DNA from 3 places in the Desulfovibrio diazotrophicus genome. Region 3 is predicted to be linked to each of the others. Evidence: predicted binding sites of a transcription regulator. Region 3 holds the regulator's gene; each other region holds the start of a gene.
The links. The regulator sigma-54, encoded in region 3, starts transcription at its own class of promoters, with help from an activator protein. The targets are predictions, from matches to a motif close to CTGGCACGGNNNNTGCTT.

Region 1: a site for sigma-54 is predicted at 2,697-2,714, ahead of J7I12_RS00695 (SHOCT domain-containing protein). Genes of this name have one in related genera too.
Region 2: a site for sigma-54 is predicted at 1,544-1,561, ahead of J7I12_RS08300 (DVU0150 family protein). Genes of this name have one in related genera too.

What each region holds. Positions count from the first base shown of each region.
Region 1 is NZ_OX346397.1:166,680-170,826, reverse strand. It holds gene J7I12_RS00710 (universal stress protein) at 1-330, opposite strand, end outside; gene J7I12_RS00705 (hypothetical protein) at 627-1,160, shown strand; gene J7I12_RS00700 (hypothetical protein) at 1,579-2,127, opposite strand; gene J7I12_RS00695 (SHOCT domain-containing protein) at 2,386-2,610, opposite strand; gene J7I12_RS00690 (ATP-binding protein) at 2,966-4,147, shown strand, end outside.
Region 2 is NZ_OX346397.1:1,908,988-1,913,134, reverse strand. It holds gene J7I12_RS08305 (sigma 54-interacting transcriptional regulator) at 1-1,169, opposite strand, end outside; gene J7I12_RS08300 (DVU0150 family protein) at 1,649-1,948, shown strand; gene J7I12_RS08295 (sulfite exporter TauE/SafE family protein) at 1,965-3,029, shown strand; gene J7I12_RS08290 (DUF4881 domain-containing protein) at 3,042-3,638, shown strand; gene J7I12_RS08285 (hypothetical protein) at 3,867-4,147, shown strand, end outside.
Region 3 is NZ_OX346397.1:405,248-409,394, reverse strand. It holds gene rapZ (RNase adapter RapZ) at 1-294, opposite strand, end outside; gene hpf (ribosome hibernation-promoting factor, HPF/YfiA family) at 462-1,001, opposite strand; gene rpoN (RNA polymerase factor sigma-54) at 1,056-2,483, opposite strand; gene pyrG (CTP synthase) at 2,753-4,147, opposite strand, start outside.

The DNA.
Region 1 (4,147 bases), 240 kb from region 3:
TATCAGATCTACCTCTTCTTCCTTGGCTCGGCTGAGAATTTCCTCGGCGGCGTAGCCAATAAGCACCTGGCCCTTGGCCTCCACGCCCGAAAAATTTTCGGCGACAAAAGATTCCATGGACTTTTCCGCGCCGGTGACAATTTCGCCCACAAAGTTCTCAATAGTGTTGGGCGGCACATGAAAGCCCACATACTGGCTCAAGGAAGGCGCGGTATACACCACCAGCACACTGGCGCCCAGTTTTTGGGCCAGCAGAAAAGCGTATTCGGCCACGTCCTTGCTGTGGTCAGAAAGGTCTACGGCGCACAGTATCTTCTTGATTTCCTTCATGGCAAACTCCTGTTCTCGGAACGCAGAGAGGTTTTTCACAAGGTCGGGACGACGCGGTTCGCCCCGCCTCTACAGCACGAACCGCCGCTCACGGATTTTTGCCTTTACCTGGAGTAAATCGTAGGGGTTTTTACAGCGATATACAAGTCTTTTCCATAGAATGGCGGCGGAAGGGAAAAATTTTCCCCTTAGGGGCAAGCCGATGTTGCAAAACCGGGGGCTTATGTCTAGACTTATTTCTGGCAAAGTTTTTGCATTTGCCTGCCCATACGGCAATGCCAACCCCTGGAGGCGTCATGAAGATTCAGAACGAACAACTGGAAGCCCTGCTGCGACAGCAAGAGCTTGCCGCCAGGGCCGCCGCTGGACAGAAAAGCGACGGCAACGCCTTTGCCGCCGCCCTGGCCGAACAGCTGAGCCCGACAGAAGACACGGCCGCCGCGTCTGCTCAGGTGGGGCAGACAGCCCAGGCCTCTCAGGCCGCGCTGATCAGCCAGATGTTGCTGGCCGAAGCGCCCGACGCCCAGGCCGCCACCGCAGCCGCAACTGCCTCCCCCGAACTGCCAGGCCTGGAGAACGCCGTATCCCAGGCCGCCGGCACGCTGGATATGTGGGACACCTATGTGCAGACCCTGGGCGCCGGAGATCAAGGCTCTCTGAAGCAGGCCTACGAGCTGCTGCAGGGCATTGACGGGCAGGTCGCCGCGCTGAAGGACAGCACTACGACCCTGCGCGGGCAGAGCTCTGGCTTCGACTCCCTGCTCAACGAACTGGAAGTGCTCACCACCACCGAGAAAATCAAGTTCAACCGTGGGGACTATCTGATCTGAGCTGCGACCGCCCTTTTCAAGCGGCATCCCGCAAACGGGCCATCGGCAATGCCGACGGCCCGTTTGTTTTGCGCACACAGGGGTTGCCCCACGCCGCAAAAACTCTACACCTAGAAAGATTACTTTTGCGAATATATGTTGCCCAACGTTTACGGACACCCGTTCCGACGCTGACCCGCGCAAATGAATTGCGCTTGCGCCTCAGCGGCGGGCGCCTGCTTTCGCAACCGCCAGGCATTACAACGTTGCGATGCCCTAAAAAGCTGCGGCCCCGACGCCGGGGAGCGTCGAGGCCGCAGGGGTTGAGGTTGGCGTGTTCAGGAGGGGTTTGTGTCCATATGGCCGGACAAGGGGGGAAGTTTCTCAGGGCCGGACCTGCAGGGGCATTGCATCCGGCCCGTGGCGACGTCGGCGGGGATCAGCGCTCGTCGCTGTCAGGGCCATAGCCGGGGCCCATCATGCCGCCGTAGCCGCCGTAGCCCATATGACCGTAGCCGTGCGAGCCGTAGCCCATGTGACCACGCGGGCCGTAGCCGGGGCCCATCATGCCGCCACGCGGGCCATAGCCGCCGCAAGGGCCAAAACCGCGGCCCATCATGCCCATGCCGCCCATGTAGGGGATGCCCTTATCCTGCATCTGCTTGCGCATGTCGGCATCGGCGGCGTAAAGTTTGTTGCTGATGTCGGTCAGCTCCTTGCGGACGGACTGCACCTTGGCGTCATCGTCCTTGGCGCCCGCCGCGTACAGCGCCTCCAGTTCAGACTGTTTGGCCCACTGCATCTGCATGAGGGGCTGCATCTTCTGACCATACTGCTGGCCCAACTCCTGCATAGCTGTCATCTGTTCTACCGTAAGGCCGCCGGGGCCACCCATATAATGGGGCCGGGCCGCCGCCATGCCGGCAAAAGCCAGCGTGGCCGCCAGGGCCAGAGAAAGCGTCACTATGCTCATCCGAGTCTTTTTCATGGTCGTATATCCTTTGTGTTTTTGCGGCCGAGGCCGCGCATCATAAAAAAACGTTTCCTCACCGGCGGGAGCCTGGGCCCCCTGGCGGGGGGGCCTGCACGGCGGGCGGGGTCCAATACCCGTCACACCCGCCGTACCGACCCGGCCCCGGTGCTCCGTGGCAGCCGCTCAATAAGGCCGCTGCCAGGGCCAGCAATCCCAACAACACTGTGCCGCGCATTCCCATAGTTTCTCCGCTGGTCCGCGTGCCGTGTGGGGTTAGAGCACTTTTTTGAGGTTTTCAAACTCCTCCAGGCTTATTTCGCCTGAAGCCAGCCGGCGCTTGAGGATTTCCAGCGAATCGCGCCGGTCGCCGTGATTTTGCCGGCGGGAATTCACCAAGCCGTAGATGAGCCATCCCGCCAGGACCAGCAGCAGGAGCATGCCCAGCATGCCCGGCCAGCCGCCTCCGCCCATAAATCCATCTGAAAAGCACCCGAACATATATTAATCCTTGCAGCGGCAGTTTGCGTCGTCAGCCACGGCCCTTTGCCGTGTCCGACCGCTGTGCGCCGCCGTTGCCAGACATACAGCAAGGGGCGTGCCAATAGCCAAAATATTAGCACAACATATTTAAATAAAAAGATAAAACTACAACAGCAGGACATGGGCGCAGCACAAACAGAATCCTGGGTGTTGTCCTAATTTTACCCACATTCGGGCTACGCTATCCAAAATTTTCCAAACATCTTGCCATGTGCGTAAAAAATACCTATTGCAAGGAGAGCCTGCGGCGCCATGCCCCGTGCGCTGCCATTCTTACACGCCCCGGCCGTGAAGCCGCGGCCGAGGACATACCATGCGAGCGATGTTGTCTTCTCCCCGCTTTTTGCGGCTACGCGGCCTGTCCCCGTGGATGCTGCTGGGCATGGCCCTGATTCTGGGCGCCGCCGTAACAGTGCTTTCCGTCCGCAGCAGCCAGCGGGAACGCGCGGCCATGATCCACAATATGGTGGACAGGGCCGAGGCCCTGATCTGGGCACTGGAGGCGGGCGGGCGCTCCGGCTTCTGCCGCCCTGCCGATAATTTTCGCAGCCTGGAGCCCCTGCTCATGGAAACGGCCAAACAGCCGGGCATCGTGTTTATGGCCGTGGCCGGCAACGGCGGCCTTATGCTGGCCCACAACGACGCGGCAACCCTCACGCCGGAACAGGCCGCCGGAGTCCTGCCGCCGCCGGAAGAAGTGGGCGACCGCCCGGCCTGGCGCGTGCGTCAGTGGGGAGATCGCAAAATTTTTGAAGTCTACCGGCTGTTTGCCCCTCTGCAGCCCGAACACGCCACACATCCGGGCAACGGCATGGGCCGGGGCATGGGGCATATGCGCGGCCGCAGCATGGGGCCAGGGCTCGGCCTGGAACCGGGCCGCAACCCCGATGCGCAGAACGCCCCGGCAATCCCGCAAGAGCGCGGCGTCTGGCCGCCCCCGCCGCCAGGAAGCATCCTTTTGCCGCAGGTGCGGCGCACGCTTGGCCTGGCCATGGTCGGGCTGGATATGCGCCCGTTTGAGGCAACCCTGGCCGCCGACCGCCGCAACACGCTGGTCAGTGCCGCTCTGGTGGCAGCGCTGGCGTTGGCCGCCGTGGTTTCCCTGTTCTGGGCCCACAACTATCGCCGTTCGCGACGCCTGCTGCGCGACCAGCGGGCCATGGCCGCGGAAGTGGTAGCCAACCTGCCCTTGGGGCTTATCACCAGCGATCCCGCCGGTGGCGTCGCCCTCATTAACGCCACGGCTCTGGACATGCTGGGCCTTGTGCGCGATCAGGCCGTGGGCGCGCCCCTGCGCGGCCTGCCAGGTCTGGACTGGAACGCCTTGGCCCATGAGCTGACCAAAAAAGGGAAAATCCCCGACCGCGAAGCCCGCCTGCATCTGCCGGGGCGCGATCCCACCGCCGTTAGCCTGAGTGCGGCCGCCGTGCGCAACGAAACAGGGGTCTTCCTGGGACATGTCTTTGCCGTGCGCGACATCACTGAAGTCAAACGC
Region 2 (4,147 bases), 1.4 Mb from region 3:
AGCCACCACAGGCTCAGGCCCAGAAGCAAAAATCCTCCGCCGAAGGCGGCGATGTAGATGCTCATGATCTGCATGCCCGTGCGGGTGGTGGTGAAGCTGGTGTCCAGCACGGCCAGGCCACCCAGCACCACGGGGGGGGCCGCCACCTCAGGCTGAAAACTGACGGGCACATAGCTGACCCGCTCCACGCGCATCTGTCCGTTGCTCCAGACGGTGACGCTTTCACGCATGGGCAGCTGGCCCGAACGGCCCTCCTGCACGTCGGCCACCATGCTCCAGTAGCTGAGGTGGTCCGGGCCGGGGCGGAAGGCCAGGTTAAAGCCCGGTCTGCCGAAGTCGCCGGCAAAGCCCGCCCGCACGATGTCTGTATTCAGACTTTTTTTGCGCAGGCTGGCGTCCTTGGGCTCGGACTGGAAGAGCATCCAGCCTTCACGGTCAAAAAACAGGCTGCGCACGCGCGTTTCCGCTTCGGCGGCAATGGGGGCTTCGGGGGCGGAGTAGGCCGAGATGGTGTCGCGCAGTTCGCGCAGATCCAGAGAAAGGAGCAGACAGCCCGTGAATTTGCCCTGGCTGTCGTAAACCGGCGTGGAAAAGCGCAGCACGTAGAGTGCCACGGTCTGCATGGCGCCGTCCATCGGCACCAGAGAGTAGACCGCCTCCAGAGGCTGCCCCACAGTGACGTAGCCGGGCCGTTGCTCACCGCACATGTGGTGGAAGGGGCCGGTGGGGCTTTCCAGCGCGGTTTTTGGGGGCACGCTGATGACCTTGCCCTCGTGGTTTATGAGGACATAGCGGTCTTCAGGGGCAATCCCCATGAAGGCCACCTCCCGGTAACGCAGCCCCTTGGTCCGGACACGAAAGCGAAAACGTTCGGTCATGGCCCGCAGGTCCATGGAGCCGGCGGCCAGGATGAGCAGCTGATTGCGGGTTTCGGCCAGGGTTTCTTCCAGCGCCAGGCGCATGGCCTGGGTCTGGAGCTGCGCGTTGCGCGCAATTGCGCGATTTAGGACCGTGTCCACGGCCTTGCCGGTAAGCAGCACGATGAGCAGCAGCGCCAGGGCCAGCAGGGGCAGACCCAGCATGAGCATGCGGCTGCACAGGCTGCGATTGAGGAAGAAAGCGGTCAGCTCCAGCGAGCTGCCGCCCGGTAGGGGTCTGGGGAAACGCACGCCCGTCCTCCCTGTTGCGCAAAAAAGCGCAAGCTGTTTTGACTATAGGGGCCTTTATTCCGCCACGCAAGTGGTTTCTTGCAAAAATAGCGCGGCGCACCCGGATTTTTGTTCCGGAGGCCGCCGCCCCTGTTGTGGCGGGGTGCGCTGTCTTCCCCATGACGGACTGGGGGCTGAGCTTCTTCAGCGCAAGGCCCGACCAGCGGCCCTGCACCCGCGCAACGGCCTGTGCGGCCAGCTCTCCGGGCCGGTTCCGGAAAGTTTTTTTGCGCGGCGTCTCCTCCTGTGGCAGGGCGGTTTTTATCCCTTTTTCCCCTCAGGCCAGGGGCCATTGCGGCCATTGCGCGCCTTGCGCATTGGGGCGGCGCCGCGCAATGGCACGGCAGTTGCTATAATTTTCACAATTGCATGGCATGTGCGGCGCGCCGTGGGCTGCGTTGCGACACTGGCCCGGAAATTGTCTGGATATGGAGGGAATCATGAGCAAGCTGCGTAGGTTCTGGACCTGGATCACCGGCAGCGCCCTGCTGGTCACGGTTTTGCCGTCCCTGGCCCTGGCGGCCAAGAAGTCGGCGGATGTGGTCATTGTGGCGGATACCCGCAAACTGGACGGCATCCTCTACTGGTGGGCGGAAATGTATAATGAAAGCCATTTCTTTTTCGCCATTCTGACCATGATCATCATCCCCATCGTGGGTGTGATCTTCGGCTGGCTGGCCGACCTGGTCATGTCGCACATCGGTATTGACCTCAAGCACCGCGAACTGGCGGAAAAGTAGCCGGAAGGAGGCGCATATGGACTGGTTGTATATGTTGATGCCCATTTCCGGCGTGCACATCTTCTGGCCGGGATTGATCATTCTGGGCTTGGGCGTGGGGATCATCGGCGGGTTCTTCGGCATGGGCGGCGCGTGGATGGTTACGCCCGGCCTGAACATTCTGGGCTTTCCCATGGCATTTGCCATTGGTACGGACATGGCGCAGATGGCGGGCAAATCGCTCATCTCCACCATGCGGCACGGCAAGTTCGGCAATGTGGACTATGCCTTGGGCCTGACCATGCTGATAGGAACCATCTTCGGCATGGAACTGGGCGCGCAGATGGTCATGTGGCTGGAGCGCCTGGGCTCCGTGGACAAAGTGGTGCGCTGGCTCTATGTGGTGCTGCTTTTCTTGTTGGCCTGGCTGGTCTTTCACGACATCGCCGCGCGCAAGCGCAAGGAACGTGAGGCTCTTGCCCAGCACAAGCAGCTGGACAGCACCGCCACCGGCGTGGACTGGGCCTCGCGCCTGCAGGCCATCCGCATTCCGCCCGTGGTGTACTACAAGCACGCCAACATCACCTGCTCGGCCTGGCTGCCCCTGATCGTCAGCCTCTTCACCGGTTGGCTGGCCGGTATCCTGGGCATCGGCGGCGGTCTGATCCGTATGCCTGCCCTGGTCTACCTGGTCGGTTGCCCCACGCACCTGGCCGTGGGCACAGACCTCTTTGAAGTGGCCATCTCCGGCCTCTATGGTGCGGCCTCCTACGCCTACAAAGGCCGCGTGGAGCTCCTGGCTGCCCTGATCATGCTCTGCGGCGCGGCCATCGGCGCGCAGATCGGCGTGGTCGCCACCAAGTACGTCAAGGGCTACGGCATCCGCTTTGTGTTCGGTCTGGCCGTGGTGGGCTGCCTTCTTTCCGTGCTGCTCAAGCTGCTGCAGGCCGAACTGCCTGCCTGGAACTGGCTGCTCGGCCCTGTGGCCACAGTGGTGGTGCTCACCCTGGTCACCGGCATTTCCCTCTACATCACCGTCAAGATGGTGCAGGGAGCCAAGGCGGAATTGGCCGCCAAGAAGCGCCAGCCCGCCGGCAACTAAAGGAGACGCGCCATGAAGATACGCAATCTGCTGTTTACGTTGGCAATGGCCGGCTCTCTTGCCCTACTTGCCGGCTGCAACTTCGACGGCGGGGTGGAGCAGGGCCGCTGTGTGGCCTTTGACCCCGCGGCCAAAACCATGACCATCGTGGTGGACGTGACCCACGACCAGTTCAACCCGCACTACAGCGGCGGCGTGCATACCTTTAAACTGCCCGTCGAAGCCAAGGATATGGGCCCCGCGCCCATGGTTGGCGGCCGCCTGATGATCGACATCAACAAGTCTGTGGTGCTGCTCTACGACCAGGCCTCCAAGTCCGTGCGCGAACTGCCCGTGCAGTTTACGGATGTGGAAAAGAACATTGGCGCGGACCACCCCAAGGTGGCGGGCAAGACCTTCCCCGTGGTGGATAAGGAACAGAGCTCCGTTACCGTATACTCCGCCAGGCTCAAGGCCCTGATCACCTTCAAGGTGCCGGCTGCGGCCCTGGATCTGCCGCCCTACGCCTGGACGGCAGGGCACGAAATGCGCGTGGCCTTCCGCAATGCCGAAAAGGGTCAGGCCATCCGCGTCATGAATGTGACCAAGACCAATATCTTCAAGAAGTAGCCCCCACGTCGGGCAGGGGATCATGCCGCCCCCGCCCGTAGACACGCGGCGGCTCCCCTCCGCCGCGCAGGCCGGCCGGAGCGGAACAGGTCCGCTCCGGCTTTGGCAAAAGCGCCGCCGTACGGCCCCGGCCCGGACAGGACAACTCTCCGCCGCGTCCGGCCGTTACCGGGCGCTGCGCACCCCGGCCGGAGGGCGCTGCCCGCATGCGGCACACAGGAGGATGCAGTGAACAGCTACCGTCAGTCTCTCTATACGGGCGTCATCCGCGTTCTGGCCAACCTGGTCATGGTGGCGGCCGTGTTTGTAGGCATGTACATGTCCGCCCACAGTACAGCGGCTTCGGAACTGGTGTTCAGCGTCTGGTTTTTCGGCATCAGTCTGCCCGTCTGGGGGGCGGCCTTTTGGCTGACCCGCCTGGTGCGTCGCCGCTGGCCCGCCGTTGGGCAAAGCCTGGTGGACCTGCCCAAACGCGGCCCTTGCCTGGTCTGCTGGCAGGTGGCCCAGAC
Region 3 (4,147 bases):
CAGGGCCTCCAGCGAGGCGTTCAGGTCGTCCAGAAAAGTGCTTTGCCGCAGGTCCATGCCCAGCGCAATGCCCTGAAAATGGCTCATTGAAGGGCGGGACATCATGGCCGCCATTTCCGGCGCCAGGCTGGCGGGCAGGCCGTCCACCACAAAGTGCCCCATGTCTTCAAACACTTTCAGCGCGGTGCTCTTGCCCGCACCGGAAAGCCCCGTAACCACGCAGACCCGCACCGGCGCAGAGGCCGGCGCACTTGTGGATGTGGAGGCGGCAGCCGCCGCTACGGTTTTGCTCATAACGCCCTCTCGCGGCAAGGCCGGTTCGTCCACGGCCGCCCCGATCTCTCGCCTGCCGCTGCAGGGAAACCCGCCGTATGCAGCCGCGTGGGGCCGCTCCAACCGAGCGGCCCCTGCAAAAGGCTTACTTCGGACGGAGGAAAGCCCCGCCCAGGAAGCACTTGCGCCTATAATACGGGATCAATCAACGCATACCCGCTGGCGCGCGTACGATAAACCACATTGATACGGCTGTTCTCCGCATTAAAAAAGACCAGAAAATCACTACCGATGGAATCCAGCTGCATGAGCGCCTCATCCAGATGCAGGGGTTTTGTGGCCAGCCGGTCCGTACCCTCCACAGGCTGCGGGGCCTCGCCTTCGGCGTCCACGGTATAGGTAAACACGTCCACTTCGGCGTTGCGGGCCTTGCGGCGCTGCTCCTTGACCCGTGAAACCTGACGCTTGATCTGGGCTTCCACCTTGTCCGTCACCAGGTCAATGGCGGCGTACATGTCCGAAGTCTGTTCTGAAGCATTAATGTGCAGGCCCTCGCCGGTGACGGTAACCTCGCAGCGATGGCGGAATTTGTCCACGGTCAGCACCACGGCCACGTCCAGACCGGCGGATTTGCCAAAAAACCGCCCCAGCTTTTCCATGCGGCGGCGAGCGTATTTTTTCAGATGGTCGGAGGCGTCGAAGTTTTTGAAGGCGAAGGAGATGTTCATGAAGTCCTCCTGGTGTGGGGCGCCGGGGCGCTTAAGGCCGGACCAGACAGGGGCCTAAAAGTGCTCCTTGCGCCGTGATGAAGAAGGAATATCGAGAGCGGTGCGGTATTTGGCCACCGTGCGTCGGGCGATGTTGACCTTGAGGCGCTCTTTGAGCATTTCGCCGATGCGTTCGTCGCTCAAGGGCGCGTGGGGGTCTTCATCCGCAATAAATTTTTTAATCAGCGCCTTGACGCTTTCAGAGCCCACCTGGCTGCCGTCGTCCAGTTCCAGCCCGCTGTTGAAGAAAAATTTCAGTTCAAAAATGCCGTGGGGCGTAGCCACATATTTGTTGGTGGTGATGCGGCTTACCGTGGACTCGTGCATGCCGATATCGTCGGCAATGTCCTTGAGGATGAGCGGGGCCAGCCTGGTGACGCCCTCTTCAAAAAAAGGCCGCTGGTGACGCACAATGCTCTCCATCACTTTATACAGGGTCCGTTGGCGCTGGTAAAGGCTTTTAATCAGCCAGGAAGCGGAGCGGATTTTTTCGGAACAGTATTCCTTTTCCTTCTCCGAAGCGGCGGTCAGATCCATCCCGCTCATGGCCGAAAGCTGCAGCTGCGGCAAACCATCCTCATTGAGCAGGATCACAAACTCATCGCCCACTTTGTAGACAAAAACGTCCGGGCTCACATAGGTGGGCTCGCCCCCGCCAAAGCTGGCGCCGGGCAGCGGGTCCAGGCTCTGGATGATGTCCAGATACTCCCGCAGGCCTTCCATATCCAGCTTGAACTTGCGCAGCAGGGGCTTGTAACGTTTTGCCTCCAGATCTTCCAGGTGGGATGTAACCAACTCCACAAGGATGGGGTCGCGGTCATAGTGCAGATTGCGGATCTGCACCAGCAGACACTCCCGCGCGTCCCGGGCGGCCACGCCCACAGGGTCAAAATGCTGCACCTTTTCAAGAACGGCGCGCACCTCGTCGGGCGCGGCGTGGGCCATCTCCGCCACTTCCTCCACGCTGGCCTGCAAATAGCCCGATGAAGAAAGGTTGCCGATGATCACCTCGCCAATGGCCTTCTGTGCGTCGGTCAACTGCGAAAGCCGGAGCTGCCAGAGCAGGTGGCCTTCCAAGGTGGGCTTGGCGGCGTAGCGGGCCTCCAAGGGCGAAATTTCTTCGGCGGCCTCGTACTCGCGGGACTGCGACAGGCGGGGGGTACTGGCAAATTCACCCAGATAATCTTCCCAGTCGGCGTCCTTGGCCAGCTCACGGTCATAGACCTCTTCGGCCACGGGTTCGCGCCCGTCTTCGGCCACGGTTTCCGGCCCGGCCTCTTCGCCGCCGGATTCCTCCAGAAACGGGTTTTCCACCAGCTCCTGCTGGACCGTTTCCAGAAGTTCCAGACGAGAGAGCTGCAACAATTTGATGGCCTGCTGCAGTTGCGGGGTCATCACCAATTGTTGTGCCAGCTTTAGTTGCTGCCGAAGTTCCAGTGCCATGTGTCCCTTCCGCCCTCAAGCGACGAGAAAACTACCTGATTTTTGTTTACAAGGAATGTGCCACAGCTATAAAAATTATGCAATAGCCAGCAGTTGTGCGGGCGCAATGGACCGCCCCCGCGATTTGGTGGCCCAGTCGCCGCCAAGGGACGCTGCACGTCACAGCCCAAGCCGCCCTTTGGCGCCAAAAAAGCCGTTCCGCGAAAGGCGCGACGCCGCGCGGCCCTTCACGGAACGGCCCTGTACAAGCCGGGCGCAAAGGCCGAAGCTCAGCTCCTGCCGTGTCCCTTGGCGTATTTTTTGGCCGCGCCGATAAACTCGCGGAACAAAGGGTGCGCGTTCATGGGCCGGGATTTGAATTCCGGATGGAACTGGCAGCCCAGAAACCAGGGATGGTCCGGCAGCTCAATGATTTCCACCAGTGAGTCGTCCGGAGCCGTACCGCTGAAGACCATGCCCTTCTGGCCGAACATCTCGCGAAAAGCGTTGTTGAACTCGTAGCGGTGGCGGTGGCGCTCCTCCACCAGGTCTTTTTTGTAGGCATCGTGCGCCTTGGTGCCGGGCAGCAGCTTGCAGGGGTACGCGCCCAGGCGCATGGTGCCGCCCTTGTCGCTGCCGGCGTCGCGCCGCTCCACGTTCTTGGTACGGAAGTCGTACCATTCCGTCATGAGGTAAATGACCTTGTGGTCGGAAAGAGGGTTAAATTCCTCGGAATTGGCATCTTCCAACCCGGCCACGTGCCGGGCAAATTCAATGACGGCGCACTGCATGCCAAGGCAAATGCCGAAGAAAGGCACGCCCTTTTCCCGCGCGTAGCGGATGGCCGCAATTTTGCCCTCCACCCCCCGGTAGCCGAAACCTCCGGGCACCAAGATGCCGTCACAGCCCTCAAAGTGCCCGGCGGCATTGGCCTCGGTCACATTTTCTGAATTGACGTAGCGCAGCTCCACATCCACCCGGTTGGCCACCCCGCCGTGGATGAGCGCCTCGTGCAGGCTCTTGTAGGCTTCCTTCAGATCCACATACTTGCCCACAATGGCAATGGTTACCTGGCCTTTGGGATTGGCGCAATCGCTGACCAGCTTTTCCCAGGCTTCCAGGTGGGCATTGCGCGCGGGCAGGCGCAGCATGATGGCCACTTTCTGGTCAAAGCCCTCCTCATAAAACTTGAGGGGCACTTCATAAATGTTGTTTACGTCCACCGAAGAGAACACGGCGTCCTGGTCCACATTGCAGAACAGGGCGATCTTGCGGCGCAGCTCTTCGGGGATGCTCTGCTCGCAGCGGCAGAGGATGATGTCCGGCTGAATGCCGATGGAGAGCAGCTCTTTGACGCTGTGCTGGGTGGGCTTGGTCTTGTGCTCACCCGCCGTGCGCAGGTAGGGCACCAAGGTGAGGTGGATGTTCAGGCAATTGTCGCGGCCCAGCTCCGAACGCAGCTGGCGGATGGCCTCCAGAAAAGGCAGGCCTTCAATGTCGCCCACGGTGCCGCCGATTTCGATGATGGCCACGTCTGGCGCGTCATCGCCTTCAGCCAGCGAAAGCACCACGCTCTTAATCTCATCGGTGATGTGGGGAATCACCTGCACCGTGGCGCCCAGATAGTCGCCGTGGCGCTCTTTGGCAATGACGTGGTTGTAAATGGCCCCGGAGGTGGTGTTGTT